DNA from 4 places in the Kitasatospora sp. NPDC018619 genome. Region 4 is predicted to be linked to each of the others. Evidence: riboswitches for the same ligand, from Rfam matches in the RefSeq annotation. Region 4 holds a riboswitch; each other region holds the start of a gene.

The links. A riboswitch is a leader RNA that binds a small molecule or an ion and turns the genes downstream of it on or off. The one in region 4 is predicted to bind cyclic di-AMP.
Region 1: it holds a riboswitch for cyclic di-AMP, as region 4 does, so the genes downstream of both, ACH5AR_RS14750 (NlpC/P60 family protein) here and ACH5AR_RS02530 (transglycosylase family protein) in region 4, are expected to answer to the same signal.
Region 2: it holds a riboswitch for cyclic di-AMP, as region 4 does, so the genes downstream of both, ACH5AR_RS09165 (M23 family metallopeptidase) here and ACH5AR_RS02530 (transglycosylase family protein) in region 4, are expected to answer to the same signal.
Region 3: it holds a riboswitch for cyclic di-AMP, as region 4 does, so the genes downstream of both, ACH5AR_RS24785 (transglycosylase family protein) here and ACH5AR_RS02530 (transglycosylase family protein) in region 4, are expected to answer to the same signal.

Annotation. Positions count from the first base shown of each region.
Region 1 covers NZ_JBISAI010000008.1:112,865-120,107, forward strand. Annotated here, with positions in the region: gene ACH5AR_RS14740 (NYN domain-containing protein) at 1-1,304, shown strand, start outside; gene ACH5AR_RS14745 (NlpC/P60 family protein) at 1,504-2,541, shown strand; cyclic di-AMP (ydaO/yuaA leader) riboswitch at 2,879-3,032, shown strand; gene ACH5AR_RS14750 (NlpC/P60 family protein) at 3,043-4,158, shown strand; gene ACH5AR_RS14755 (NlpC/P60 family protein) at 4,386-5,432, shown strand; gene ACH5AR_RS14760 (hypothetical protein) at 5,663-6,637, shown strand; gene ACH5AR_RS14765 (glycosyltransferase 87 family protein) at 6,653-7,243, opposite strand, start outside.
Region 2 covers NZ_JBISAI010000004.1:426,828-434,070, reverse strand. Annotated here, with positions in the region: gene ACH5AR_RS09180 (sensor domain-containing protein) at 63-803, opposite strand; gene ACH5AR_RS09175 (GNAT family N-acetyltransferase) at 917-1,504, opposite strand; gene ACH5AR_RS09170 (hypothetical protein) at 1,548-2,423, shown strand; gene ACH5AR_RS09165 (M23 family metallopeptidase) at 2,568-3,416, opposite strand; cyclic di-AMP (ydaO/yuaA leader) riboswitch at 3,429-3,587, opposite strand; gene ACH5AR_RS09160 (YiaA/YiaB family inner membrane protein) at 3,783-4,073, shown strand; gene ACH5AR_RS09155 (alpha/beta fold hydrolase) at 4,242-5,069, shown strand; gene ACH5AR_RS09150 (TetR/AcrR family transcriptional regulator) at 5,125-5,691, shown strand; gene ACH5AR_RS09145 (SpoIIE family protein phosphatase) at 5,816-7,243, shown strand, end outside.
Region 3 covers NZ_JBISAI010000016.1:76,920-84,162, reverse strand. Annotated here, with positions in the region: gene ACH5AR_RS24795 (SDR family NAD(P)-dependent oxidoreductase) at 1-329, opposite strand, end outside; gene ACH5AR_RS24790 (cytochrome P450) at 642-2,030, shown strand; cyclic di-AMP (ydaO/yuaA leader) riboswitch at 2,205-2,373, shown strand; gene ACH5AR_RS24785 (transglycosylase family protein) at 2,379-3,278, shown strand; gene eno (phosphopyruvate hydratase) at 3,580-4,866, shown strand; gene ACH5AR_RS24775 (septum formation initiator family protein) at 4,961-5,482, shown strand; partial or broken gene ACH5AR_RS24770 (DUF501 domain-containing protein) at 5,454-5,993, shown strand; gene ACH5AR_RS24765 (exopolyphosphatase) at 6,122-7,063, shown strand.
Region 4 covers NZ_JBISAI010000001.1:639,535-646,777, reverse strand. Annotated here, with positions in the region: gene ACH5AR_RS02555 (TetR/AcrR family transcriptional regulator) at 1-75, shown strand, start outside; gene ACH5AR_RS02550 (helix-turn-helix domain-containing protein) at 155-1,021, opposite strand; gene ACH5AR_RS02545 (ATP-binding protein) at 1,439-1,996, shown strand; gene ACH5AR_RS02540 (DUF397 domain-containing protein) at 2,398-2,661, opposite strand; gene ACH5AR_RS02535 (hypothetical protein) at 3,220-4,176, shown strand; cyclic di-AMP (ydaO/yuaA leader) riboswitch at 4,640-4,800, shown strand; gene ACH5AR_RS02530 (transglycosylase family protein) at 4,787-6,157, shown strand; gene ACH5AR_RS02525 (LacI family DNA-binding transcriptional regulator) at 6,422-7,243, opposite strand, start outside.

The DNA.
Region 1 (7,243 bases), on a different contig from region 4:
AGCTCGACCGGCCGCTGCCCGAGGGCGTGCGCCGGCGCGTGGTCGGCCTGGCCTCGGACGCGCTCGGCGGGCTGCCGCCGGGCGAGCTCCCGCAGAGCCTGCGTCAGTACGTGAAGTTCACCCCGGCGCGGCGGGCCAAGTACGCGGCCACCGCGCTGGCGGCGGCGCTGGAGGCGGAGCCGGCCTTCCGGGTGCGGATAGCGGAGCGGCTGCGCCTGGGGCAGCCGGACCTGGTGAGGGCGCTGGAGTCGGGCACCGTGCCGAGCGCGGCCGACCCGATGGACGTGGCCGCGGCCGCCTACCTGGTGCGGTCTGCGGGCTGGAGCCGGCTGGTGGCCGAGGCGGGCGAGGAGGCCGAGCGGGCCGGCGCCGAGGACGCGGCCGCCGAGGCGGCCCGGCTGGTGGAGAAGCTCCAGGCCGAGCTGGCCGAGGTGCGGGCCGCCGCGCGGGCGGAGGCGGACCGGCAGCGGGCCGAGTCCGACGGCGTCCGCCGGGAGGCCGAGTCGCTGCGCAAGAAGGTGCGGTCGCTGGAGAGCGACACCCGCCGGGCGCAGGCCGAGACCCGCCGGGTGGCCGGCGAGCTGGAGGCCGTGAAGGCGCAGGCCGCGGCCGAGCGCGGCGCGGCCGAGACCGAGGCGCGCCGGCTCCGGCACCGGGTCTCGGAGCTGGAGAACGCGGCCGAGCAGGGGCGCCGTTCGGCCCGTGAGGGGCGCAGCGTCGAGGACATGCGGCTGCGGCTGCTGCTGGACACCGTGCTCCAGTCGGCCCAGGGGCTCCAGCGGGAGCTGGCGCTGCCGGTCTCCCAGCTGCGCCCGGCGGACCTGGTGGAGGCGGTGGTGCCGGGGGCGGCCTCGCCGCACGACGTGGCCCGGCGCGGGCTGGCCGAGGACGATCCGGCGCTGCTGGACCAGCTGCTGGCGATCCCCCAGGTGCACCTCGTGGTGGACGGCTACAACGTGACCAAGACCGGCTATCCGACGCTGCCGCTGGAGCAGCAGCGGATCCGGCTGCTGGGCGGGCTGGCGATGCTGGCCCAGCGCACCCAGGCGGAGGTCACCTGCGTGTTCGACGGGCAGGACCTGGACGTCCCGGTGATCATGGCGCCTCCGCGCGGCGTCCGGGTGCGGTTCAGCCGGACCGGGGAGACGGCCGACGAGCTGATCCGCCGTCTGGTGCGGGCCGAGCCGCAGGGCCGTCCGGTGGTGGTGGTGTCCACCGACCGGGAGGTCGCGGAGGGCGTGCGGAAGGCGGGCGCGCGCCCCGTGGCGTCGGTGCTGCTGCTGAACCGGCTGGCCCGGCCCTGAGTCCGGCCGGACCGCGTGATGCCTGGTCAGCGCGGTGTCGGGGGGTTGTGCCGGTCCGGTGGAGTCAGTGTGCGGTGGCGGAGTTCATGCCATTGGGGGAGTGGCACAACGGATAGATCTTCACTAGGGTCTGGCGTCAAACCTATTTTCGGGAATCTCATCCCATCAGGTGAGTCCGATGGAAGAAGGAGCCGGTCCCTTGGCCTCCCACCGCCGTCCCAAGCAGCCGAGCCGCGCGCGGGTCTCCGTGCTCACCGCTGCCGCGGCGACCGCGGTCGCCCTCTCCGCCCAGGTGGCCGCGCACGCCGCGCCCCAGCCGAACACGTCGGACGTCAAGGCGCAGATCGACCAGCTCCAGGAGGAGCAGGAGCAGGCGGCCGAGAAGTACAACGGCGCCCAGGAGCGGGCCGGCCAGCTGCGCAAGCAGGCCGAGCAGCTGCAGGACCAGGTGGCCCGCGGCCAGGAGCAGATGACCCAGCTCCAGGGCGGCCTCGCCGAGGTCGCGGGCGAGCAGTACCGCACCGGCGGCATCGACCCGTCCGTCCAGCTGATGCTCTCCTCGGACCCGGCCGGCTACCTGGAGAAGGCCTCGTCCGTCCAGCAGGCCAGCGCCGGCCAGGCCGAGGCGCTCAAGGGCCTCCAGGACCAGCAGCGCCGGCTGGACCAGCAGAAGGCCGAGGCGGCCGCCGTGCTCGCCTCGCTGGACACCACCACCAAGGACCTGAACCAGGCCAAGGCGGACGTGAACGCCAAGCTGAAGGCCGCTCAGGACCTGCTGAACTCGCTGAGCGCCGCGGACCGCGCCGCGCTGCGGGCCCAGCAGGCGCAGGCCGACCGGGCCTCGCGCGGCAGCGACCGGGTCGACCTCAACAGCCTGCCGGCCGCCAGCGGCTACGCGGCCACGGCGGTGGCCAAGGCGATGGGCAAGCAGGGCTCGCCGTACGTGTGGGGGGCCACCGGGTCGACCACCTTCGACTGCTCGGGCCTGATGGTGTGGGCGTACGGCCAGGCGGGCGTCTCGCTGCCGCGCACCTCGCAGGAGCAGGGCCACTACGGCACCCGGGTGCCCTCGCTGGACCAGGCCCAGCCCGGCGACCTGGTGGTGTACGGCAACGACATGCACCACGTCGGGATGTACATCGGCAACGGCATGGTGGTCCACGCGCCGCACACCGGGGACGTGGTGAAGGTGATGAAGGCCGACGCGATGTCCATCAACACCATCCGCCGGGTCTGACGGCCCGACACGCCCGGGGGCTCCCGGCCGGGCCCTGTGAAAAGCGCCACCCCCGCTCGGGGGTGGCGTCGGGCTTTCCGGCCCCTGCCGACCACATGCTGAGAAGCGATCAGCCTTCTGTGCGGCAGTGGTCACCATCGGTCATTTTCACAAAGGAACTTGGGCAATCTTCAGTCTTTTTTCTGACAAGGATTTGAACGGATCACGGTTCAGTTACTAGGGTCATGCTCCGAACCACCGCACTGTCGATCGCCCAGCCAGGGTGGCGGCGGTGGTTACCGCCGAGTTCGCGAGGCAGCGGGGCAGGTCGAAGCGACTGCCCGACAGGGGAGCCCAGTGTTCGGGGGCGCTGCGGAGCGGAGCCGGGGAACCACGTTCCTCCGGGGTGAATCGGCGCCGGGTCGGCCGGTGAAACGGCCGTGAGGCGTCGTAGGGCATGCTTCCGGCCCGAACCCGTCAGCTCACCCGGTAGGCGGACGTAGGAAGAAGGAGTCCGCCTTCGTGGCGTCCCATCGTCGTCCCAAGCCCGCAGGACGGGCCCGCGTCTCGATCCTGACCGGTGTCGCCGCCGCGGCCGTCGCCCTGTCCGCGCAGGGTGCCCACGCCGACCCGCAGCCGACCAAGGAACAGGTCAAGGAGCAGGTCGACCAGCTCAACGAGCAGGCCGAGGTCGCGACCGAGGCCTACAACGGCGCCCAGGCCAAGCAGCAGGAGCTGGAGAAGCAGGTCTCCGGCCTCCAGGACCAGGTGGCGCGTCAGCAGGCGCAGGTCACCGAACTCCAGGGCGGCCTGGCCGAGATCGCCGGCGAGCAGTACCGCAACGGCGGGATATCGCCGACCGTCCAGCTGATGTTCTCGTCCACCCCGGACAGCTTCCTCAGCCAGGCCGGCGCGCTGAACCAGGCCGGCAGCACCCAGAAGGGCCAGCTGAAGGAGCTCCAGGAGCAGCAGCGCAAGCTCGACCAGGACCGCAACGAGGCCCAGGGCAAGCTCGCCGAGCTGGAGTCGACCACCCAGCAGCTGAAGGCCTCCAAGGACGAGGTCCAGGGCAAGCTGAAGGCGGCTCAGGACCTGTTCAACACCCTGACCGAGCAGGACCGCCAGGCGCTGCGCCAGGCCGAGGAGAAGGCCGCGGCCGACGCCAAGGCCAAGGCCGACGCCGCCCAGGCCCAGCAGCAGCAGGCCGACCGCGCCTCCCGCGACAACAGCCGCGGCACCCTCGCGGCCCCCACCACCACCGCCCCGGTGAAGGTGGCCGCCGGCAGCTCGCGCGGTGCCGCCGCCCTCTCGGCCGCGGCCTCCAAGATCGGCAGCCCGTACGTCTGGGGCGCCACCGGCCCGGGCTCCTTCGACTGCTCCGGCCTGATGGTCTGGGCGTACAACCAGGCCGGCGTGTCGCTGCCGCGCACCTCGCAGGCGCAGGCGGGGGCCGGCACCCGGATCGGTACGGACATCTCCCAGGCCCAGCCCGGCGACCTGCTGATCTTCTACAGCGACGCCCACCACGTCGGCATCTACGCGGGCAACGGCCAGGTGCTGCACGCCCCCAAGCCGGGTGCGTCGGTGCGCTACGAGGCGGTCACCAACATGCCGCTGACCTCCATCGTGCGGGTCTGACCCCCACGCGGACGCCTCCGGGCCCGGTCTTCCCCAGGGAAGGCCGGGCCTGCGGCTTTTCCGGCGGATCGGTCTGGTGTCCGATATGGGAGTGAATATTCGGGTCGGGAGGGGTTTGGACTCGCTTGCCCGGACTCGCTAACGTCTGCCACCGGACTCCCGCTCGACGGCCGCCCGCCCCGGTGCGGCGGCGGGGGCCGCGCCGCAGGATTGGAGCCGCTGCCGCCATGCCCGTGCACCGCCGTTCCCCACTGCTCGCCCGGGCGCTGGTGCTGACCGCGGCCGCCGCCACCGCGCTGGGCGCGGGCACCGCGGGCAGCGCCGAGGCCGCCCCCGCCAGCCCGGACCCGGCCGACCGCCAGGACGTCAAGACGCAGGTGGAGCAGCTGTACGACGAGGCCGAGCAGGCGTCCGAGAAGCTCAACGCGGCGCAGGAGGCCCAGCGCCGGCTCCAGGGCGAGACCACGATCCTCCAGGGCGAGATCGCCCTCGCCCAGGACCAGCTCAACGAGGTGCGCGGGGACCTGGCGACGGTGGCCGGGGCCGAGTACCGCGCCGGCGGGATGGCCCAGACCGCCCAGCTCATCCTCTCGACCGACCCGGCGGGCTACCTGGAGCGCGCCCGCTCCCAGGGCCAGGCCGCGGTGCGCCAGCAGGAGGCCCTGCACGAGCTGGTCACCCGGCAGCGCCGGCTCGACCAGCGCCGTGCCGAGGTGGTCGGCAAGCTCGCCGAGCTGGACGAGACCCGCCGCTCGATCGCCGACAGCAAGCAGCAGATCCAGCAGCGGCTGGCCCGGGCGCAGAAGCTGCTGAACGGCCTGGGCGCCGCCGAGCGGGCCCGGCTGACCGCCCAGGACGCCCGGGACGCCGAGCGGCGCGCCACCCGGGGCACCGACCGGCTGGACCTCGGCACCTCCGCGCCCGCCTCCGAGCGCGGGGCGGCCGCACTGGCCGCCGCGGTGCGGATGATCGGCTCCCCGTACGTCTACGGGGCCACCGGACCGAACGCGTTCGACTGCTCCGGTCTGATGTACTACAGCTGGCGGCAGGCCGGGGTGACCCTGCCGCGGACCTCGCAGGCCCAGGCGTACGCCGGGCAGCGGATCAGCCTGTCCGAAGCGAAACCGGGAGACCTGGTGATCTTCTACCGGGACATGCACCACGTCGGCATGTACGCCGGCGGCGGGGTGATCGTGCACGCCCCCCGCCCGGGCGCCAGGGTCCGCTACGAGAGCGTCACCGCCATGCCGGTCTCCGGGGTGGTCCGGCTCTGAGCACCCCGCCCTCCCCGCCCGCCGCCCCCACCGGGATACCCGGGCCCCGCCCGCGCCGCGCGCTGTCCCGGCGGGGCGCGCTGCTGCTCGCGGCCGGCGGGCTGGCCCAGCTGTCGCTGCCGCCGGCCGCCCCGGCGGCCCCCGCGGCCCGGGCGGCGGACCTGCGGGCCGAGGCGGCCGCCGCCCTGGCGGAGCGGGCGCGCTCGGCGCCGCCCTGGGCCGGGCTGCCGGTGGCCGAGGCGGGGTACCGCAACCTGGTGCTCGGCGCCGGCGGCGGCCCGCAGCGGCTGACCGCCGCCGCCGACCTGGCGGTGCGGATCGCCGGGTACGACGACGCCCCGGTGGTGTACCCGCGCCGGATCGACCTGGTGCGGGCCGGAGACGGCTGGCGGGTCGAGCACGAGGAGAGCGCCGGCGGGCCGCCCGCGCCGTGGGACTTCGGGCCGCTCCGGTCGGTGCCGGGCGCCCACTGCCTGGTGGTCGGCCCGGCCGCCGGGCCCGACCCGGCCGAGCTGGCCGCGGTGGGGGACCGGGCGGTGCCCGCCGTCAGCGAGGTCTGGGGCGACGCCTGGCCGGGGCGGCTGCTGCTGGAGCGGCCCGCCACCGGGGAGCAGTTCGCCCGGCTGCTGGAGGGCGACCCGGACGGCTGGACGGGCATGGCGGCGGTCACCGTCGCCGCCCCCGGCGCGCCCTGGCACACCCCGGCGGACCGGGTGCTGGTCAACCCGGAGGCGTACGGGCGGCTCAGCGGCTTCGGCCGCCAGGTGGTCGTCACCCACGAGGCCACCCACGTCGCGACCAGGGCCGACACCCGCGCCTGGACCCCGATGTGGCTCTCCGAGGGAGTCGCCGACTGGACGGCCTACCGCGGCTCCGGCCGCGACCCGCGGCAGATCGCCCCCGAGCTGGCCCGGGACGTGGCCGCGGGGCGGGTGCCCGTCGCGCTGCCCGCCGACCGGGACTTCACGGCCGGCGCCACCGGCATCGCCCAGGCCTACGAGCAGTCCTGGCTGGCCTGCGACCTGGTCGCCCGCACCCACGGGCCGCAGCGGCTGGTCGCCTTCTACCGGGCCGTCGGCGCGGCCGACGGGCAGGACGAGGACCGCGAGCGCCGCACCGACCGGCTGCTGCGCCGTGAACTGGGCGTCGGCCTCGGGGAGTTCACCCGGCTCTGGCTGGAGCAGGTGGCGGCGCTGAAGGGCTGACGGCCGGCGGGCCGGTCAGCGGCGCTGCTCGGCCCGGGCGCCCGGGCGGTCGATGCCGTCCAGCAGGTCCTGCTCGTAGGCGATGCCCGGGCGGACCGGGTAGCCGGCGGGCGGCAGCGCGGCGGGCTCGCGGTCCAGCACCACGGTCGCCGGCAGCGGGGCCTCGGCGCGGGTGGAGCGCCAGAGCCGCACGCAGGAGAGCACCGTCGCGGCCAGCAGCAGCAGGTTGCGCGCGGCCAGGACGGCGACGGCCACCGGGTCGCTCGCCAGCACCTGGGTGAACACGGTCGGGAACTCGACCAGGGTCAGCGGGCAGGCGAGCAGGATCAGCAGCGCCACCGGCCGCTGGCTGCTGTTGCGCACCGTCAGGCAGACCGCCGCGACGCCGACCAGCCAGACCAGGTACTGCGGGCTGATCACCCGGCTGGTCACCACGAAGACCAGCAGCGCGCACAGCGCCGCGTCGTACATGGTGGCCGCGCTGCGCCGCTTGGAGGTGTAGCGCCACAGCAGCAGCCAGGCGAAGCCCAGCACCGTACCGGCCATCATGACCTTGCTGATCACGCTGACCCACGGCCCGAGCATCTCGGGGGACCCGTAGTTCAT
Region 2 (7,243 bases), on a different contig from region 4:
CACCGCCCGCAGCACCGGCGCCCGCCGGGGGCGACCCGCCACCGGCCCGGGGCAGCGGCGGTTCAGCGCCCGAGCAGGCCCTGGGCGGCGAGCCGGTTGACGTTGGTCAGGCCGCGGACCAGCTGGGTGGTGAGGAAGACCAGCACCAGCCCGACCAGCGAGAGCGCGGCGATCTGCCAGGGCGCCTGGATCTCGTACACGTGCCGGACGCCGTCGCTGTCGCGGAAGTCGAACAGCCGGTACCCGTTCCACGGGGTGTAGGCGCGGAAGACCCAGTGGTACGCGGGGTAGAGCGCCAGCGACCAGCCGAGCAGCAGGAAGACCAGCGTGACCGCGAAGCTGAGCACCGCCCACGGGAACATCACCACCTGGTACAGCACGGCCTTCCAGCCCGCCGCGTCCGCCAGCCGCGCGGTGATCGCGCCCCAGGTACCGGGGCGGACCTGGCGCACCGGCTCCGGGCCCGGGACGTCCAGGGCCAGCATGCCGCGCACCCGGGCCCGCTCCAGCCGGCCGAAGCCGCGAGCCAGGCTGGTCAGGGCGCCCAGCACGGGCAGGCCGAGGACGGTGACGAAGGTGCCGAGGCCGAAGCAGAACATGGTGATCGAGACGGCGAACCCGGCGATCGCCACCGGCAGGCCGCTGAGCGCGTAGCCGACCTCGCGGTAGTAGTACGCCGAGAACGGCGTCCGCCACAGGGCCGGCCGCCGCTCGGTCCGGCGGGCCCGGGCGGGGTACGGGCCGCTCCCGTGACCGCCCAGGACGTCCCACTCCCGGTCCTCCGTGCTGCGGCTGCTGCTCATGCTCCCGGCCCCCGGCCCCTCGTTCTGGCGTTCGTTCGTCCCGCTGACGGGGTCCAGTCTGGTGGACGCGCCGGCCGGGCGTGATCCGGAGGCCTGGCGGATCGGGGGTGGGGTTAACCCCCCTCCCCGCGGGCGGCCGGGCCCGGCCACTCGTCGGCGAGCAGCCCGTAGAGGGAGGAGTCCCACCACGCGCCGTCCTTGAACCCGTCGTGCCGCAGCCGCCCCTCCAGCCGGAAGCCCAGGCCGGTGAGCACCCGGACGGAGGCGGTGTTGTCCACCCGGACCCGGGCGGACAGCCGGTGCAGGTCCAGCGCGCCGAAGGCGAAGCCGCAGAGCAGGCCGACGGTCTCGCGCGCGTAGCCCCGGCCCCACGCCCCTCGGGCCAGCACGCACCCGATCCCGGCGGCGCGGTGCCCTTCGAGGGTGAGCGAGGCCTGCCCGACCGGCCTCGCCCCGGCCGGCTCCTCGGCGTCGGCGAGCCTGGTGACGGCGAGCCGGTAGGTGTCCCGCTCCTCGGCCAGCGCCTCCTCCACGTACAGCTCCAGCTGGTCGGCGCACTCCTCCCGGCTGCCGGGGCCGAAGGGCAGGCGGCGGGTGACCTCCCGGTCCCCGAACAGCGCGTGCAGCGCGTCCACCTCCTCCTCGGTGTGGTGGTACTCGCGCAGGGCCAGTCGCGGGCCGGTGAGACGTACGGGGACCATGGTCGGCGACCCTACCCCCCGCCCGGCGACTACCGTTCGGACCATGAACGACGATGACCTGCGGCTCGCCCCGCGCACCAAGGCCGCCGACCTGCTCGCCTGGGCGGCCGAGCAGGGCCGCGCGCCGGTGGCCGAGGGGCCGCTGCGCGCGGTGCTGGCGCTGCTGGAGCTGGGCGAGGGCAGGATGCACGACGGCTGGCCCGAACTGACCTCCGACGCGGTGGAGCACCTGCTGTACGAGCGGCTCCACCTGTACGTCCAACCCGCGCCCGAGGAGGACCCGCTCGCCTACGGCGACGCCGTCCGGCTGCTGATCGACCACCAGCGGGCGGCCCGGCGGCTGAACGCCAAGCGCCAGGAGCGGCTGCACGCGGAGGCCGAGTGGCAGGGCGAGGTCGCCGCCGGGCTGCTGCGCCGCGCCGACCTGGTCACCTGGCCCCGGCTGTACGCGGTGCTGCTGCACGCCCACGGGGTGGACGTGACGGACACGGCGGCGGTGCGGGACTGGCTGGCCGGCTTCGGGGAGCTCCCGGCGGAGGAGCGACCGGCCGCGTACGAGGCGCTGGTGCCGGCCGGCTGGCTGGACGAGCCGGACGAGCAGGGCTGGGGCCCGGGCCGGGTGCTGGCGGTCGGGATGGCCACGGACGGCGCGCGGCGGCTGCTGGAGCAGGGCCTGATGCGGCGCAGCTACCGCAACCTGGCCGAGCTGACCGCGCTGGGCCGGCCGATGCCCGAGGAGCTGGCCGGGGACTTCGAGCGGTTCGAGGAGGCGGCCGCCGACGCGGCGCTGGACCTGTTCGGCGACTGGACGGTGCCGGGGCTGCCGCGGCTGCTGGTGACGGAGTTCCCCGAGCTGGCGCCGGAGCCGGGGCAGGAGGAGATCGAGGCGTACCTGGCGCAGCTGCCCGCCGGGGACTGAGGCGCCGTGCGAAGGCCCCCGGCCGGGAGCCGGTGCTCCGGGCCGGGGGCCTTCGCGGGCGCGTCGGGGCGTCGGTCCTGAGGCCTGAAGGCCCGAGGGCCCGAGGGCCCGGCCTCACGGGTGCCCGTCCCGGGGGCTCCTGCCTCAGGGGTTGAGGCCGCGCTGCTGGAGCCAGGGCTCCGGGTCGACCGGGGCGCCGCCGCCGGGGCGGACCTCCATGTGCAGGTGCGGGCCGGTGACGTTGCCGGTCGCGCCGACCTTGCCGATCTGCTGGCCCGCCGCGACCTTGCCGGAGCCCTTGGTGATGGCGGAGAGGTGGCAGTACCAGATCTCGGTGCCGTCGGGCAGGGTCTCGACGATCCGGTAGCCGTACGAGCCGGCCCAGCCGGCCGAGGTGATGGTGCCCTGGCCGAGCGCGAGGACCGGGGTGCCGGTGTCGGCGGCGAAGTCCAGGCCGGTGTGCAGGTGCGCCCAGTAGCGGGCGCTCTGGCCGTAGTGGGCGGACAGCCGGTAGTCCGTCACCGGGAGGGTGAGTGCGGCGGCCTTGGCCCGCTCGGCCTCCTCGGCGGCACGCTTGGCCTCGGCCTCCTTGGCGGCGGCCTTGGCCTCCGCCTCCTGGGCGGCCTGGAGCCGGGCGGTCTCCTCGGCGGCGGTGCGCTGGCTGTCGGCCTGGTGCTGGATGCGGGCGGCGAGGGCCAGGCCCGGGTCGGCGGAGAGGGCCACGGGGGCCTCGTCCGGGGCCTCGATCGCGGGGGCGGCGGCCGGGGTCGCCGAGGCGAATCCGGTGGCGCCCAGGGTGGCGGCGACGGCGGTGACGCCGAGCAGCGGGGAGGCGCCGCGGGTCTGACGCGGCAACCGGTGGCGGTTGGCCTCGGCTTCCTCGGCGAAGGCCTCCGGGCCGAGGGCCTCGGGGCCGCCCGGGCCGGGGTGGTCGAGGAGCCGGGTACCGGCTGCGGGGCCGGCCGGGTGTGCCGGGGTGTGCGTCGACGCCACGGAGGCGCGCTCCTTTCCTTCCTTCGCGCCTACCGGGTTAGCTGACGGGTTCGGAGCAGGAAGGTCTCCTACGGCCGGGCCGGAGCCCCGCCGATTCACCCCAGGAAACGTGGTTCCCCGGCTCCCTGACCGGCCGGGAGGCCGGTCGTCGGGATTAGGCGACGGCGCACGGTGCCGTCTGGTTACGGCGTTGACGACCGCGCTGCGTTATCAAACGTTAATCCTAGGAGGCGCTGATTCCAAGCCATCCGTTCGGAGCAGCGCGGCGGCAGGTGACCGGACGTCAACGAACGGCCCCTCATGCACGGCCGCACCTGAGTACGGCTACTCATGTGCGGCCCGGCCCCCCGGCCGCATCCTGACGCCATGAGCGCACCGATGCAGTCCCGCACGACGGCCGCGTACTTCGTCCAGGCCGTCCTGTCCTTCACCCTGTCGGGCATCGCCCTCGCCGCCGGGATCGCCTACCTGCCGGTCGGCGGGTGGACCCGGGCCTTCCTCGGGATCGGCCTCCTCTACACCGTCACCTCCGCGTTCACGCTGGCGAAGGTGGTCCGGGACCGGCAGGAGTCCAACGAGATGGTCACCCGGGTGGACCAGGCCCGGCTGGAGAAGCTGCTCAGCGAGCACGACCCGTACAGGGTCGAGGGGGTCTGACCGCCCCCGCGCCCTCCCCGACCGCGCCCTCCCCGACGGACCCGGGCCGCCGGGCCGGGACCGCCGCACCGGACCGCCGAGCACTTGACGGCTAAGGCTATTAGCCTTAGCTTGATGGCTATCAACAGTAGCGCCGATGCCCGCACCGGCGGCCCGAGGAGGACCCCCATGAACGGCACCGTCACCCCGACCACCCGGTACCTGACCGTTCCCGGCGGCCGGATCGCCTTCGACGACACCCGGCAGGGCGACGGCGCCGCCGTCGTCCTGCTCCCGGGCATGCTCGACAGCCGGGCCGCGTACCGGCACCTGCGCCCGCTGCTCGTCGCCGCCGGCCACCGCGTCGTCACCATGGACCTGCGGGGCTTCGGCGAGTCCTCGATCGCCTGGGACGACTACGGCCCGGCCGCCGTCGCCGGGGACGTGCTCGCCCTGCTGGACCACCTCGGCATCGAGCGCGCCGTCCTCGCCGGGAACTCGTACACCGGGGCGAGCGTCGTCCGGGCCGCCGCGGACGCGCCCGAGCGGGTCGCCGGGATCGTCCTGATCGACGCCTTCGTCGAGAACCCGCCGCCGGGCGCCCTGATGCGCGGCGCCCTGGCCCTGCTCGGCACCGCCCTCGTCCACTGGCCGGCCGCCTGGGGCTTCTACCTGCGCCGGATGGCCTTCCCCGGCGCCAAGCCCGCCGACTTCGACGCGTACGTGGACGGACTGGTCGCCGCCCTGCGCACCCCGGGGCGGAAGGCCGCCACCCGCGGGTACGTCCGCGGCGACTCGGCCCCGGTCGGCTGGACCGCCGCGGTGCGCTGCCCGGCGCTGGTGGTCATGGGCGACAGGGACCCCGACTTCCCGAAGCCGGAGCTGGTCGCCGACCGGCAGGCCGCCGCACTCGGCGCCCGGAAGGCGATGATCGAGGGGTCCGGGCACTACCCGATGGCCGACAACCCGGCGGCCACCGCGGACGCCCTGCTGCCGTTCCTCGCCGGGCTCGGCTGAGCCCCGGCCCCCGCACCGCCCCGCCCGCCTTCATCCGTACGGAGAGCCCGAACCCATGCCCCGCGTAGGACTGACCCCCGACCAGGTCGTCGACCACGCCCTCGCCCTCATCGACGAACAGGGCGCCGAGGCCCTCACGCTGGCCTCCGTCGCCGCCCGGGCCGGGGTCGCCACGCCCTCGCTCTACAAGCACGTCAGCGGCGGCCTCGCCGAACTGCGGCGGCTGGTCGCCGTCCGGGTCACCGGGGACCTCGCCGACCGGCTGGCCGAGGCGGCCGTCGGGCGCAGCGGGGACGACGCCGTCGCCGCCCTGCTGCGCGCCTACCACGCGTACGCCACCGAGCACCCGCACCGCTACCACGCGCTCCCCCAGGCCCCGCAGCCCGACGACGACCTGGCCCGCGCGGGCGCCCGGCTGGTCGGCGTGATCATCGCCGTCCTGCGGGAGTACGGCCTCGACGGCTCCGAGGCGATCCACGCCGCCCGCACCGTCCGCTCCGTCGCCCACGGCTTCGCCTCCCTCACCGCGGCCGGCGCCTTCCAGCTCGCCGAGGACCTCGCCACCACCCACGACCGCCTGGTCGCCACCCTCACCGCCGGCCTGCGCGGCTGGCCCGCGTAGCGGCCCGTCCGGTCGGCCGGCCGGTCCGCGGTGCGGGCCGGCGGACGGCGGGGCGGGGCGTGCGGGGCCGGTGCGGCGGGGCGGGGCGCCGTCGCCCGGTGGGGAAATGGGGTATCAAGGGTCAGTGCCCCTGGAGCCCGCCGGCAGTCCGCCCGCCCGCAGTGCGATGCGCTGCGTGCGCCTGCTGCTCGGCTGCACCAGCGCCGCCGAGCTGCTCGGCACCGTCCTGGCGGAGGGCCCGGCCTGGATCACCGGCGAGGGCTCCGCGCTCTACCTGCTGGACTCCGCCGGGATGCTCCGGCTGACCGCCTCGCACGGGCTGCCGGACTGGGCGCACGAGCGCTACGGCGTGGTCGATCCGGCCGGTGAGCTGCCCGCCGCGATGGCCCTGCGGCTGCGCCGCCCGTACCTGCTCAGCCCCGAGCACACCAGCGTCGACTACCCGAACCGGAACGCCGGCATGGGCACCGGGATGGTCGCCGTGGTCACCCTGCCGATGGTCGTGGACGAGCGGCCGATCGGCGTGCTCGCCCTCGCGCTGGCCCACCGGGGCACCGTCCCGCGCCGGGACCTGGACGTCCTGGAGACCGTCGCCGAGGCCTGCGCCCACCGGCTGGCCCACCTGCTGGACCACGCCGACGCCCACCTGCCGCACGGCACCCGGGCGCCGTACGGGGTCCGCTTACCCGACGGCCCGCGGGCGGCGGACGGCAGCCCCGCCGGGCTGGCCCACCCGCTGCTGTCGCTGGCCGTGCGGGCCGCCGGGCACGGCGCCTTCGAGCGGGACCTCGTCACCGGGGAGAGCTACTGGGACGCGGAGGCGTTCCGGCTGGCGGGCCTGCCGGCCGATCCGGACGGCACCGCCCCCGAGCTGGACCGGCTGGTCCACCCCGAGGACCTGCCGGACGTCCAGGCCGCGCTCGCCGAGGCGCTGGCCGCCGGCGGCCGCTACCGGATCGGCTACCGGGTGCTGCGGCCCGGCGGCCGGACCGCCCGGGTCGAGGAGTCCGGCGAGGTGATGCTGGACGTGCACGGCCGGCCGGTGCGGATGGCCGGGCTGCTGGCCGACGCCGGGCACCGGGAGCGCCCGCCGGACGGCGAGCGCGCCTCCCCCTCCGCCGCGCGCACGGCGCTGCTGCTGACCCTCACCCGGGCGCTGTCCCGGGCGGTGACCGTCCGGGACGTCACCACCGCCGTGACCGACGTCGCCCGCCCGGCGCTGGGAGCCGCCGGCATCGTGCTGGACCTGGTGGACGAGGGCCGGCTGCTGCCCGTCTCGCACACCGTGTACGGGGGCCCGCGCCGCACCGAGCTCACCCGTCTGGCGGACCTGTCCGAGAACGTGATGCAGCACTCACTGGCTCGCTCCGCCCCGCTGTTCAGCGAGCCCTCGGCGGCCCGCACCCGGCGCGACCCGCTCGCCCCGGCGGCCTGGGCGGTGCTGCCGCTGGTCGCCTCCGGGCAGCAGGTCGGCTCGTGCCTGATCACCTTCGCCGCCGAACGGGCGTTCAGCCGGGAGGACCGCACCCTGTACTCGGCCTTCGCCGGCATC
Region 3 (7,243 bases), on a different contig from region 4:
TCCAGGTCGAGGTGGTCGGGCAGGTCGGCCAGCGAGACGACCCGCTCGCCGGCCGGGCCGGCCACGGCGAACAGGTCGATCGGCCCGAGGTGCTTCTCGGCGGTGTCCACGAGGGCGGCGACGTCGCTGGGGCGGCGGATGTCGCCGCAGACGCCGACGACGGGGCAGCCCGGGCGGTCGAGTTCGGCGGCGAGGTCCTCGGCGATGCCCACGTGCTGGTCGGCGACCAGCATCCCGGCGGCGCCGGCGGCGGCGAACCGGCGGGCGAGGCCCGCGCCCGACCCGCCGTCGAGGACCGCGATGACGACGACTGACCCGCTGACCCGCATGGCCTGCTCCTCCCTGTGGGCGACACCGCACCGGCGCCCACGCGTACTGCGGAGGATCGTAGGCACGTCCTGACCCTCCGCAACAGGGGTTACCCCTCAGGTGACCAGGCTCACGCCCACTCCGCGGCCAAGAGTCGGCCAAGACCCGTCCACGGACCGGCCACGGGCCGTCCACGGGGTGTTGGCGCACCGCTCGCATTCCGTCCGCGCACCGGCTGGATCCCGCCCGCGCACCGCCCCTTCCCCGGCCCGCGCCCGGCCGCGCTCCGCCGGAGGCGGGCCCCGCCCGCCGCACCGGATACGGTCGGTCCCATGCCAGCTCAGCCCCACCCCGCCCGGCCCGCCGCAGCGCCGTCCGACGCCTGTGCCCCACAGCTGTTCACCTGGGAGTTCGCCGCCGATCCGTACCCCGCCTACGCGTGGCTGCGCGAGCACGCCCCGGTGCACCGGACCACCCTGCCGAGCGGGGTGGAGGCCTGGCTGGTGACGAGGTACGCCGACGCCCGGCAGGCGCTCGCGGACAGCCGGCTGTCGAAGAACCCGGCGCACCACAGCGAGCAGGCGCACCGCACCGGCCGGGTGGGCATCCCCGGGGAGCGGCAGGCGGACCTGATGACCCACCTGCTGAACATCGACCCGCCGGACCACACCCGGCTGCGCCGGCTGGTGTCGAAGGCGTTCACCCCGCGCCGGGTGGCCGAGTTCGAGCCGCGGGTGCAGCAGCTCACCGACCGGTTGATCGACGGCTTCGCGCAGCGCGGCTCGGCGGACCTGATCCACGAGTTCGCCTTCCCGCTCCCCATCTACGCGATCTGCGACCTGCTCGGGGTGCCGGCCGAGGACCAGGACGACTTCCGGGACTGGGCCGGGATGATGCTGCGGCACACGAAGCCGGGACACGGCGGCGGTCAACGCGGCGGCGTGGGGCGGGCGGTGAAGCGGATGCGGGCGTACCTGCTGGAGCTGATCCACCGCAAGCGTGCGGACCTCGGGGACGACCTGATCTCGGGCCTGATCCGGGCGAGCGACCACGGCGAGCACCTGACCGAGAACGAGGCCGCCGCGATGGCCTTCATCCTCCTGTTCGCCGGCTTCGAGACCACCGTGAACCTGATCGGCAACGGGACGTACGCGCTGCTGCGCGACCCGCAGCAGCGCCGGCTGCTCCAGGAGTCGGTGGTGCGCGGCGAGAGCGGGCTGCTGGAGACCGGGATCGAGGAACTCCTGCGCTACGACGGGCCGGTGGAGATGGCGACCTGGCGCTTCGCCACCCGGCCGCTGACCATCGGCGGGGTGGACATCCCGGTCGGGGACCCGGTGCTGGTGGTGCTGGCGGCGGCGAACCGCGATCCGGCCCGGTTCGCGGCGGAGAACACCCTGGACCTGGCCCGGAAGGACAACCCCCACCTGGGGTTCGGGCACGGCATCCACTACTGCATCGGCGCTCCGCTCGCCCGGCTGGAGGGGCGCGCGGCGCTGGCCACGCTGCTTTCCCGGCTGCCCGACCTGCGGCTGGCGGAAAGCCCCGGGAACCTGCGCTGGCGCGGCGGACTGATCATGCGTGGACTGCGGGAACTCCCGGTGGAATTCAGTCCGGAGAGCCGTTCCCCGCACGCTCCTCCGGCAGCTGCTGCGCCGGCACGCCCGGAGGGTGGAGATGACACTGACGGGACGTCGCCGACCGCCGATGGAGGGGTGTGAACGCCCATCAATCCGGACATAACGCCGCTGTTGGTAGGCGATCGGACACGGGCCGTAATTCTGGTGTGATATCGACGATATGAGCTTGTGATCGGTCTGATGATCTGTCTACTCTCCCTGGAGTTCGCAGCTGCGGACCCCGTGCGCGGAACGCCGAATCCTGCCCGCCGCGCCACGGGAAACCGACCAGAACCCTGGGCAGGGGCGGGGGAACCAGGTTTGTTGCCGTCTCCCCACGGCTTGGGGTGAAGCCGCCCGAGCGGAGTCGTCTCCGCGCACGGCGGCCGGGCCACCTCCCGGTCCGAACCCGACAGCTCACCTCGCAGGCGTGCGGAGAGGGACCTCTTCATGCTGTTCGTTGGAACTGGCCGCCACCGTCGTCGTACCCAGGCCGAGAAGGCCATCGCCGTCGCCGGTGTGGCCGGCGTCGGACTCGCGATGCCGATCCTCACCGCCACCGGCGCCGCTGCCGCCCCGGCCTCCACCTGGGACGCCGTCGCCCAGTGCGAGAGCGGCGGCAACTGGAGCATCAACACCGGCAACGGCTTCTACGGCGGCCTCCAGTTCACCTCCAGCACCTGGAAGGCGTACGGCGGCACCGCCTACGCGGCGCAGGCCAACCAGGCCAGCAAGGCCCAGCAGATCTCGGTCGCCGAGAAGGTGCTCGCCTCGCAGGGCCCGGGCGCCTGGCCGGTCTGCTCCCAGAAGGCCGGTCTGACCAAGGGCGGCGCCCCGGCCGCGGTCGACACCTCCTCGGACGCCAAGCCGCAGTCCGCCGCGAAGCAGCAGGCCCCGAAGCCGGCCGCCAAGCCGGCCGAGAAGCCCGCCGCGCAGAAGCCCGCCGCCAAGCCCGCCGCGAAGCCGGCCGCCCAGAAGCCCGCCGCGCAGCCGGTCCAGCAGGCCGCCCCGCAGGCCCAGGGCTTCCCGGGCAAGGCCGGCTGGGACGCCGACGCCAAGGTGTACTGGTACCAGAGCAACGGCGCCTGGTACTGGACCAGCCACCAGAGCGTCTACCAGCAGTACGCCCCGCAGGCCGCCGCCCAGCCGCAGTACGCCCCGCAGGCCGCGCAGCAGGCCCCGCGGGCCACCGGCCACGACTACACCGTCCGCGCCGGTGACACCCTGTCGACCATCGCCGCCGCGCAGGGCGTCTCCGGCGGCTGGCACGCGCTGTACGAGGGGAACCGCGCCACCGTCGGCGGCAACCCGAACCTGATCATGCCCGGCCAGGTGCTGCACCTCGGCTGAGCCGCCGCGCCCGGCGCGGGAGCACCCGCCACGGCGCTCGGCGCCGGCGCCGCTCCACCCCGTCGTCCGAAGGGGACCGGCCCTACCGGTCCCCTTCGTCCGCATTCGCCCGCTCCGGTGGGACAAGCTGGGACAAGCAGGTGAACTACCGGTGGGTAGTGGGGCCACACGCTGAGACGGGACCGAGGCGGACGTGGCCCCGGGAGCCCGGGCGGTTAGGCTCTGGTCGTAACGACTCCGCAATCGTCCTGCTGACAGCACCACCGTCAGACCGGACCCTGCTTCCGCAAGGAGATGCCTCGTGCCGTCCATCGATGTCGTCGTAGCCCGTGAGATCCTCGACTCCCGCGGCAACCCCACGGTCGAGGTCGAGGTCGGCCTCGACGACGGCAGCACGGGTCGTGCCGCTGTCCCGTCGGGTGCCTCCACCGGCGCCTTCGAGGCGCTGGAGCTGCGCGACGGCGACAAGAACCGCTACTTCGGCAAGGGCGTCGAGAAGGCCGTCCTGGCCGTCATCGAGCAGATCGGCCCGGAGCTGGTCGGCTACGACGCGACCGAGCAGCGCCTGATCGACCAGGCGATGCTGGACCTGGACGCCACGCCGGACAAGTCCTCGCTCGGCGCCAACGCCATCCTGGGCGTCTCGCTGGCCGTCGCGCACGCCGCCTCCGAGGCCAGCGACCTGCCGCTGTTCCGCTACCTGGGCGGCCCGAACGCGCACGTCCTGCCGGTCCCGATGATGAACATCCTCAACGGCGGGTCGCACGCGGACTCCAACGTCGACATCCAGGAGTTCATGATCGCTCCGATCGGCGCGGAGTCCTTCTCCGAGGCCGTCCGCTGGGGCGTCGAGGTCTACCACACGCTCAAGGGCGTGCTGAAGGAGCGCGGCCTGTCCACCGGGCTGGGCGACGAGGGCGGCTTCGCCCCGAACCTGGACTCCAACCGCGAGGCGCTGGACCTCATCGTCGAGGCCATCCGGAAGGCCGGCTACGTGCCCGGCCGTGACGTCGCGCTGGCCCTGGACGTCGCCTCCTCCGAGTTCTACGAGGACGGCGCCTACCAGTTCGAGGGCAAGGGCCTCACCTCCGCCGAGCTCATCGAGTACTACGCCGAGCTGGTCGCCGCCTACCCGCTGGTCTCCATCGAGGACCCGCTGGACGAGTCGGACTGGGACGGCTGGAAGGCCATGACCGAGAAGCTGGGCGACAAGGTCCAGCTGGTCGGCGACGACCTGTTCGTCACCAACCCGGCCCGCCTGGCCCGTGGCATCGAGACCGGCACCGCCAACGCGCTGCTGGTGAAGGTGAACCAGATCGGTTCGCTGACCGAGACCCTGGACGCCGTCGAGCTGGCCCAGCGCAACGGCTACCGCTGCATGATGTCGCACCGCTCCGGCGAGACCGAGGACGTCACCATCGCCGACCTCGCCGTCGCCACCAACTGCGGCCAGATCAAGACCGGCGCCCCGGCCCGCTCCGAGCGCGTCGCCAAGTACAACCAGCTGCTGCGCATCGAGGAGATCCTCGACGACGCCGCCGAGTACGCCGGCCGCGGCGCCTTCCCGCGCTTCAAGCACGAGGGCTGAGCGCTCCCGGTAGCGCACGCCTGACCGGTGCCCCGCCGTTCACCCCGTAGGGTGGTCGGCGGGGCACCGTCGCGACCAGGAGGGGATACGGGAGATGGCTGGCTGGAGGATCCCGGGCTTGGCGGCCCGGCCCCGGTTCACGAGCCGGGCGACCGTCCTCGTCCTGGTGCTCTGCTCACTGGTGGCGATCCTCGCCTACCCGACGCGGCAGTTCATCTCCCAGCGCGCCGAGATCTCCGCCCAGCGGGCGAAGGCCGACCACGCGCGCCAGCAGGTCGAGCAGCTGCGCCGGGAGAAGGCCCGCTGGCAGGACCCGGAGTACGTCAAGGCGCAGGCCCGCGCCCGGCTGCACTACGCGGTGCCGGGGGAGACCCCGTACATCGCGCTGGATCCCGCCGGACCGCCCGCCGACCGGTCCTCCTCCGGGGGCGGCGCCGCCCCCGCCCCGGGCCAGGCTCCCGGCAGCACCGCCGGAGGCCAGGCGACGGCCGCCAAGCCCTGGTACGCCAGCATCTGGGACTCGGTGGACGCCGCCGACACCGCCGCGGCGGCCCCCGCGACCCCCCGTCCCCTCCCACCGTCCCCCGTTGGAGACACCTCCCCCCATGACCACTGAGAACCACCCCACCGTCTCCGACGCCGACGTCGCGGCCATCGCCGCCCAGCTCGGCCGGGTGCCGCGCGGCCTGCGCGGCGTGGCGCACCGCTGCCCCTGCGGCAACCCGGACGTCGTGGAGACGGCGCCCCGGCTGCCCGACGGCACGCCGTTCCCGACGCTCTACTACCTGACCTGCCCCAAGGCCGCCTCGCTGATCGGCACCCTGGAGGCGCAGGGCGTCATGAAGGACCAGACGGCCCGGCTCGCCGAGGACCCGGAGCTGGCCGCCGCCTACCAGAAGGCGCACGAGGACTACATCGCCCGGCGCGACGCGATCGAGGTGCTGGAGGGCTTCCCGAGCGCCGGCGGCATGCCGGACCGGGTGAAGTGCCTGCACGTGCTGGTCGGCCACTCGCTGGCGGCCGGCGAGGGCGTCAACCCGCTCGGCGACGAGGCGCTCGGCATGCTGGAGGACTGGTGGGCCAAGGGCCCGTGCGTCTCCCCGGCCGAGGTCGAGGCCGCCGGGGAGCGGGTCGCCCGCAACCGCGCCAAGGAGCAGGACCACGAGGCGGTGATCGCGGCCAAGCGGCAGAAGGCCGCCGAGCGCGCCGCGAAGAAGCGTGCCGCCGAGGGCACGGCGGCGGAGCAGGAGTCCGAGTGAGCACGACCCGCGTCGCCGCGATCGACTGCGGCACCAACTCGATCCGCCTGCTGGTCGCCGACCTCGACCCGGAGACCGGCGAGATCACCGACCTGGACCGCCGGATGGTCGTCAACCGGCTGGGCCAGGGGGTGGACCGGACCGGCCGGCTGCACCCGGACGCGCTGGCCCGCACCTTCGCGGCCTGCCGGGAGTACCAGGAGATCATCTCCGGCTTCGGCGTCGGCCCCGAGCGGGTCCGCTTCGTCGCCACCAGCGCCTCCCGGGACGCCGAGAACAGCGACGAGTACGTCAAGGGCGTGCGCGACATCCTGGGCGTGGAGCCCGAGGTGGTGAGCGGCGAGGAGGAGGCGCACCTGTCCTTCGTGGGCGCCACCAGGGAGTTGACCAGCGGTCAGTTCCCGGGCCCCTACCTGGTGTTCGACCTCGGCGGCGGCTCCACCGAGTTCGTGCTGGGCACGGACGACGTGCAGGCGGCGCGCTCGGTGGACATCGGCTGTGTGCGGCTCACCGAGCGGTACTTCGGCGACGCCGAGCTGCCCTCCGAGGAGCAGGTCGCGGCCGCCCGGGCGCACGTGCGGGCCGAGCTGGACCGGGCCGAGGAGGTCGTCCCGCTGACCGGTGCGGCCACCCTGGTCGGCCTGGCCGGGACGGTCACCACGGTGTCCGCGATCGCCCAGGGCCTGCCCGGCTACGACTCGGCGGCGATCCACCACTCGCGGGTCTCCCGGGAGCGGGTCGCCGGGATCGCCCGGGAGCTGCTGGCCGCCACCCACGCCGAGCGGGCGGCCATCCCGTCGATGCACCCGGGCCGGGTGGACGTGATCGCGGCCGGGGCGCTGGAGCTGCTGGAGATCATGGAGCGCACCGGCGCCGCGGAGGTGGTCGTGAGCGAGCACGACATCCTCGACGGCATCGCCTGGGGGATCGCCTCCTGACCCCGCGCCGAGCCTGACCGACCGGCCCCGGTACCCCTTTCGGGGGGCCGGGGCCGGGGCGCGCCCGAGTGCGGGTGGAAAACTTCGTGAATTTCTTCACATGGCAATCCGGTCATTCGCCTCCCCCACCCGCCCGCAACGTCCGAATTGTGGGACCGAAGGCCCGTCGGCCGGGTGGCC
Region 4 (7,243 bases):
GAACTGGCCTGGGAGCTGGGCTGCCCGCCGCAGGCGTCCCCGCCGGAACGCGAACGGCCGCCGGCCCGCGGCTGACGGCGGGTGGGCGGCCTGGACGACCGGCTGCCGGGGGCCTCGCGAGCGAGGGGACCCACAGGCCCCGGACAGCAGTGGCTCAGCGTTCCTTCAGGATCGAGGCGAGCAGGTCTATCGTGCGCTCCGGCGTGAGGCTGTCCACGCAGAGCCGCTCCATGACCTGGATGTAGGCGTCGACGTCGTCGCGCTTGTCCAGGTAGAGCGCACTGGTGAGCTGCTCCAGGTAGACCACGTCCGCGAGGTCCTGCTCCGGGAAGCGCAGGATCGTGAACGCCCCGGACTCGCCCGCGTGCGCGCCGAACCGGAACGGCATGACCTGGATCACCACGTTGGCCTGCTCGGCGACGTCGATCAGGTACTGCACCTGACCGCGCATCACCTGGGGCCCGCCGACCGGCCGGCGCAGCGCGGCCTCGTCGATGACCGCCCAGAGCCGCGGGCTGCCGCCCTCGGTCAGCAGCTTCTGGCGGCGCAACCGGAGGCTGACCCGCCGTTCGACCTCCTCCTCGCTGATCACCGGCCGACTCTGGCCGAAAACCGCCCGTGCGTACTCCTCGGACTGGAGCAGCCCGGGGATGAACTGCACCTCGTAGGTGCGGATCAGCTGGGCGGCCTCCTCCAGGCCCACGTAGGTCTGGAACCAGCCCGGCAGCACGTCGTTGAAGCTGTGCCACCAGCCGGACTTGTTGGCTTCGCGGACGAGGCCGAGCAGGGCTTCCCGCTCGACGCCGTCGTCCACGCCGTACAGGCTGAGCAGGTCGGCGACGTCGCGCTCCTTGAAGCTGACGCGGCCGAGTTCCATGCGGCTGATCTTGGACTCGGAGGCCCGGATCGCGTAGCCCGCGTCCTCGCGGGTGATGCCGCGCGCCTCACGCAGGCGACGCAGCTGCGAGCCGAGGAGGATCCGGCGGACCATCGAGCCGCCGCCCGGCTGAACTGTGGTCATGCGGTCGAAACCTCCACCTAGGGCAAACAGCGCACAGTCTGCCATCAGTTGAGCGCTCACGGTGCCGATACTGACGGATGTTCCTATCAGTTCTGCACTCCACGCACCAGGATGCACGTGCATCCGGCGCTTGCATATGCCAATAGTGCGACTGCACGTGAATCGACTCTTGCATCTGCAGTGAGCGCACACCACCATGGTGCACGTGCACCTGCACATCCCTGGCAATCCCGCGGGCTCCGCGTCGACCCCACGCGCGACTCCGTGCACCGACCCGACGGCACCCCCGCGTCATCGGGCGTTCGAGTGCGCGCGCGCCTGGTCGAGGGGGCGGCCGAGCGGCCGAGCGAGTCGGAGGTGACCGGCATGACCCCGGCGGGTCCAGCCGTGTCCGCCCCCTTATGGGAGGAGCTCTTCATGAGCACCGGTACGGCCTTGGCGGTTGACCCCCATGTGGTCACCTGCACGCTCGCTCCCCGCTTCGAAGCCGTCAGAACCGCGCGCGACTTCGCTCGGACGACGCTCCAGCAGTGGGGCCTGACGGAGCTGTTCGACGATGTCGCGCTGGTGGCCTCGGAACTCGTGACCAACGCGCTCCGGCACGCGATCGGTGCACGGCCGGACCCGTCGGGCTGCGCCCAGGGCGAGTACGACTTTCCCATACAGCCGACCCCGGAGGGCCGGCTCCCGATCCGAATAAGCCTGGTTCACCGTGCGCCCCAGGTGGTCTGCGCGGTGAGCGATCCGAGCTGTGTCGGCCCGATCGCCCGGGAGGCCGACTTCGTCGCCGAATCCGGCCGCGGGTTGCACCTGGTGGAGTCGTTCAGCCGCTCCTGGGGCTGGCACCCCCTGGGCAGCGGCAAGGTGGTCTGGGCGATGTTCGAGGCCGAGGCGGTCGGCGGCTCCCCGCTCGACGGACGCCCCGGGCTCGGCGGCCCGGTCGACGTCGGTGGGCGGCATCGGCGATCGGCCTAGCACGGGCCCGGCGCCGGACGGCGCGCGCCGCAGGGGAAGCCCCGGACGGGGAAGCCCCCCGGGGGCCACACCCCGGGCCCTGCCGGCCGGCCCGCCCAGCGGCCCCGGCGGCGGGAGACGGGAAGCGCCCCGGATCGGCCCGGCGGATCCCCGGAGGTCCACACCGGAGCCGCACCGGAGCCGCACCGAGAGCCGCGGTGAGCGGCCTCGGCGGAAGGCCTCGACGAAAGGCCTCGGCGGCGGGCCCGCTACAAGGGGCCGCGGGGGAGGCTCCGAAAGAGGCCGTGCGGAAGGCCTCGCGGGAGGCGCCCGCGGAAGGGGCGCCCGGACGAGGCAAAGACAAAGGCCGTCGTGGTGTCGGCACCCACGACGGCCCCCCGATGGCGGAGCACGGCGGCCGGTCAGACCGCCAGGTGGTCGAACTCCCCGTCCTTCGCCCCGAGCAGCAGGGCCGCGATCTCGGCCCGGGTGTAGATGAGCGCCGGACCGTCCGGGAACCGCGAGTTGCGCATCGCCACGTCGCCGCCCGGCAGGGCCGCGAACTCGACGCAGTTGCCCTGGGAGTTGCTGTGCCGGCTCTTCTGCCAGACCACCCCCTGGAGATCGGTGGCGGCCATCCCGTTGTAGGTGTCGAACGAGCCGTGCGTGTCCTGCGAGTCGTGCATAGAAATCTCCCGAAGAGCTCCGGAGTTGTCGTCCTGCGCGGCGCCCCCGGCACCGCCGAAACGAACGGACCGGCCCCGTACCGGTCCGGCACAACGCCTCACTTGACGCGATGATAGCCGCAGTGCACGTGCATCAGCACGGGACGTTGCAGGTGCACGAGGCATTTTGTCCGCCGCCGCGATCTCTTCACGAGCCCTTCTCCTGACGGTACGTAAACGGACATAGCCGATGAATCGTCGAGCGCGCGATAACCGGCCGTGAGCACCTCCCCGCTGAATGTTGATCTTCGAACGCCGGGAGTCGCCCGCCCGTGACCCTCCGTCAGGCCGACCTCATGCTGTGAGACATCTCACGCGTCACGGGCGCAACGTCCGCCCCCTCCGATCGCGTTGTGGCTACCACGGGGTACGACTCGGGGGTTGGGTGAGGAATGTCCGGATTGTAGGCAATGCGCGCGGACCGGCCCCGAAGCCGCACCGCGCCCGCACCCTGACCGCGCGAAACCCGTACGGCAGCCGACTGCAAGCCGGACGGGCCGATGTCCTACGATCTCCGGCATGAGCACCGCAGCCATCCCGGGCGCGCCACTGCCCGTCCGCACTCCAGGCTCCCGTGCGCGGGGGCGCCACCGTCGTCCCGAGCGCCCCGAGATCCCGGCCGGCGCCCCGGCCCTGGTGCTCGCCGTGCCCGCACCCGCCGGACCCGAGTCCCGCTCGGTGGTCGAGGAGCTGCTCTCGATCGTCCGCACCGAGCACAACGGCGTCCAGACGGCGGTCGGCTACCTCCCCGGTGACGGCACCGGCGCCGCGGAGGGCGAGGACCGCACGGTGGCCGAGCTGCTGGCGCTGGCCGCCGAGGCCGGGCTGCCGATGCCCGTCCTGGTCCCGCTGGTGCCCGGCCCGCACGCCTTCCTGGGCGAGCTCCACGCGCTCGCCGCCGAGTACGGAGCCCCCGTCACCGACCCGCTGGGCCCGCACCCGCTGCTGGCCGAGGCCGTGCACGTCCGACTCTCCGAGGCCGGGCTGGCCCGGGCCGACCGCGCCCGGCTGTTCGCCATCGCGACCGCCGCGGACGGCGTGGTGCTGACCACCGTCGGCGGCGAGGACGCGGCCGCCGCGGCCGGCATCACCGGCGTACTGCTGGCCGCGCGACTGGCCGTGCCGGTCGTCGCCGCCGCGCTCGACGTGCCCGGCTCGGTGGCCGCCGCCGTCAACCACCTCAAGGACACCGGCTCGCAGCGCCCGGCGCTGGCCCCGCTGGTGATCGGCCCGGAGGCAGACTCCGAGCTGCTCGCCACCGCCGCCGAGGAGACCGGCTGCCCGTCGGCCGCGCCGCTGGGCGCCTACCCGTCCGTCGGCCAGCTGATCGCCGCGACCTACCTGGCCGCGCTGCCCGCGCCCTCCGCGGAGGACCTGGCACGGGCCGAGGCGGAGGCGGCCGCCGCCGGGGCCGACGGGGCCCCGGAGGGCGCTCGCGGCGCCCACGCGGCCGCCGAGGCGCCCGCCGGGCAGTAATTTCGACACCGCGCGCCCGCCGACGTGCACCGAAGGGCCCGGAACGGCATCCGTTCCGGGCCCTTCGGCATGCTCGCCGCCCTTCCGAGCTGCACGGGGCACGACAAAGGAATGTCCGTTCTGGCCTATTTGAAAGGAAATAGGAAGCGGCCGTCGGTCGCGGATCCGCAGCGGCGCATCACGGCCGCTCCCCCATCCGCCGACGCGCGCCGCAGGGCGATTCGACGCGCCGTCACCTCGCTCCTGAGGAGCAGCCAATTGTGGAGTTCTGCAACAGCATTGCCTGAAAAGGATCATTTGTGATCATGATGGGTGGCAATTTTGGCAGTTCCCACTAAACCGTGATGCGCATCACAAGGGTTTGCAGTTTGAACTTGAGTCTGATTAACGTGCTCCCCGTTCGTGACCACACGAACCCGGTTCATCCGCGACGCCGAGTCCTGCCGTCGGATGTCCTGGCAGCGCGATAGACGCACCACGGCAGGAGCGGGGGACCCACAGGTAAGTCGCCCCGGACCGCTCTCCGGAACGGTCCAGGGCTAGGGGTGAAGCCGTGCACACCGCACGGCCGGGCAACTCCGGCCCGAATCCGACAGCTCACCTCGCAGGCGTGGGAGAGGACCGCGTCTTCATGCTGCCCACCAACGGCACCAACGGCACCAGCCTGTCCAGCCGCACCCGTCGCGTGATCGCCGCCCTCGGCGTCGCCGGCGTCGGCCTCACCGTCCCGTGCCTCACCTCCGGCACCGCCTCCGCCGCCTCCGTCGCCACCTGGGACAAGGTCGCCCAGTGCGAGAGCGGCGGCAACTGGAGCATCAACACCGGCAACGGCTTCTTCGGCGGTCTGCAGTTCACCTCCAGCACCTGGGCCGCCTTCGGCGGCACCGCCTTCGCCCCGCAGGCCAACCAGGCCACCAAGGACCAGCAGATCGCGATCGCCGAGAAGGTCCTCGCCTCGCAGGGCCCCGGCGCCTGGCCGGTCTGCTCGGTCCAGGCCGGGCTCACCAAGGGCGGCGCCCCGGCCGCCGTCGACACCTCGGCGGGCTCCGCCTCGGGCTCCACCGCCGCCAAGCCCGCCCAGAGCGCCAAGCCGGCCGCTCCGGCGGCGAAGCCCACCGCCAAGCCCGCCCGGCCCCAGGCGCCGGCCGCGAAGCCCGCCACGCCCGCCACGCCCGCCCAGGGCGACGCGCAGGCCGCCATGGACTCCGCCGCCTCCGGCAACCGCGGCGACCGGGCCCAGACGGGCCGGCAGCAGGCCCAGGGCGGCGACTACACCGTCGTCGAGGGCGACTGGCTCTCCTCCATCGCCGACCGGCACAACGTGCAGGGCGGCTGGCAGCGGCTGTACGAGCTCAACCGCTCCACCCTGACCGAGGGGCCGGACAGCATCTACCCGGGCCAGCACCTGTCCTTCGACGGCAAGTCCGGCTCGGGCTTCACCTGGTTCGACCGCTCGCAGAAGTCCGGCCAGTCCGCGAACGGCGGTTCCGTGGACGCCCAGCCGGCCGCGCAGACCCAGCCCCAGACCCAGGCCCCGGCGACCAAGCCGTCCAGCAAGCCGGCCGCCAAGCCCGCTCCGCAGGCCCAGACCCCGGCCCCGGCCCCGGCCCCGGCCGCCACCGGCAGCATGGCCGCCGCGGTCTCCTTCGCCGAGTCGAAGGTCGGTCAGGCGTACGTCTACGGCGGCACCGGCAACGGCGGTTGGGACTGCTCCGGCCTGACCCAGGCCGCGCTGCGCGCCGCGGGCATCTCCGTCCCGCGGGTCGCCGCCGACCAGGCCGCCGCCAGCACCCACGTCTCGCTGGACAGCCTCCAGCCGGGCGACCTGCTGTTCTGGTCCAACAACGGCAAGGACTCCGGCGTCTACCACGTCGCGATCTACGTCGGCAACGGCAAGTACGTCGAGGCCGCCAACCCGAGCTCGGGCGTCCGCGAGCAGAGCATCGCCAACTGGGCCCCGGACTTCGCCGGCCGGGTCTGAGAACCACGGACAGATGACAACTGACAGCTGACAGATTTCAACATCTGTCAGCTGTCATCCGTCCACTGTCATCCGTCAGCCGCAGGCCCCCGCCCGCCCGCTGACCACCCGCCACCCCCGGGGAGAGTCTGGTCGCTCCTCCCCGGGGGTCCCGGCGTTCCCGAGGGCCGGTCCGGCCGGCCCCACACACGTCGACGGGCCCCGGAGAGCAACGCCCTCCGGGGCCCGTCGACCGACCGTGGCAGCGGCCGTTACGGCCGCGGCTCAACGCGCGCAGGCCCCGGTGGACCCGCGCATCACCAGCTCCGGCTGGAACATGAACTCGCCGCGCTGCGCGGCGTTCCCGCCGACCTCCTCCAGCAGCGCGTCCACCGCCGCGGTGGCCATCGCCTCGACCGGCTGCCGGATCGTGGTCAACGGCGGCTCGGTGAAGGCGATCAACGGCGAGTCGTCGAAGCCCACCACGGACGCGTCCTGCGGCACCGACAGCCCGCGCTGCCGCACCGCCCGGATCGCCCCGAGCGCCATCATGTCGCTCCCGCAGACGATCGCCGTACAGCCCTTGTCGAGCAGCGCGCCGGCCGCCGCGTGCCCGCCCTCCACGCTGAACAGCGTGTGGTGGACGAGGTCCTCGGCCTCCTCCTGGCCGCGCCCGAGCACCGCCCGCATCGCCGCCGTGAACCCCTCGATCTTGCGCAGCACCGGGACGTACCGGCGCTGGCCGACGGCCAGCCCGATCCGCTCGTGCCCGAGTTCGGCCAGGTGCTGGACGGCCATCCACATCGCGGCGCGGTCGTCCGGCGAGATGAACGGCGCGTCGATCCGCTCGCTGTAGCCGTTGATCAGCACGAACGGCACCCCGCGCCCGGCCAGCCGGGCGTAGCGGTCGTGGTCGGCGGTGGTGTCGGCGTGCAGCCCGGAGACGAAGACGATGCCCGCCACGCCCCGGTCCACCAGCATCTCCACCAGTTCGTCCTCGGTGGACCCGCCCGGCGTCTGGGTGCACAGCACCGGCGTGTAGCCGTGCCGGCTGAGCACCTGCTCGATCACCTGGGCCAGCGCCGGGAAGATCGGGTTGCTCAGCTC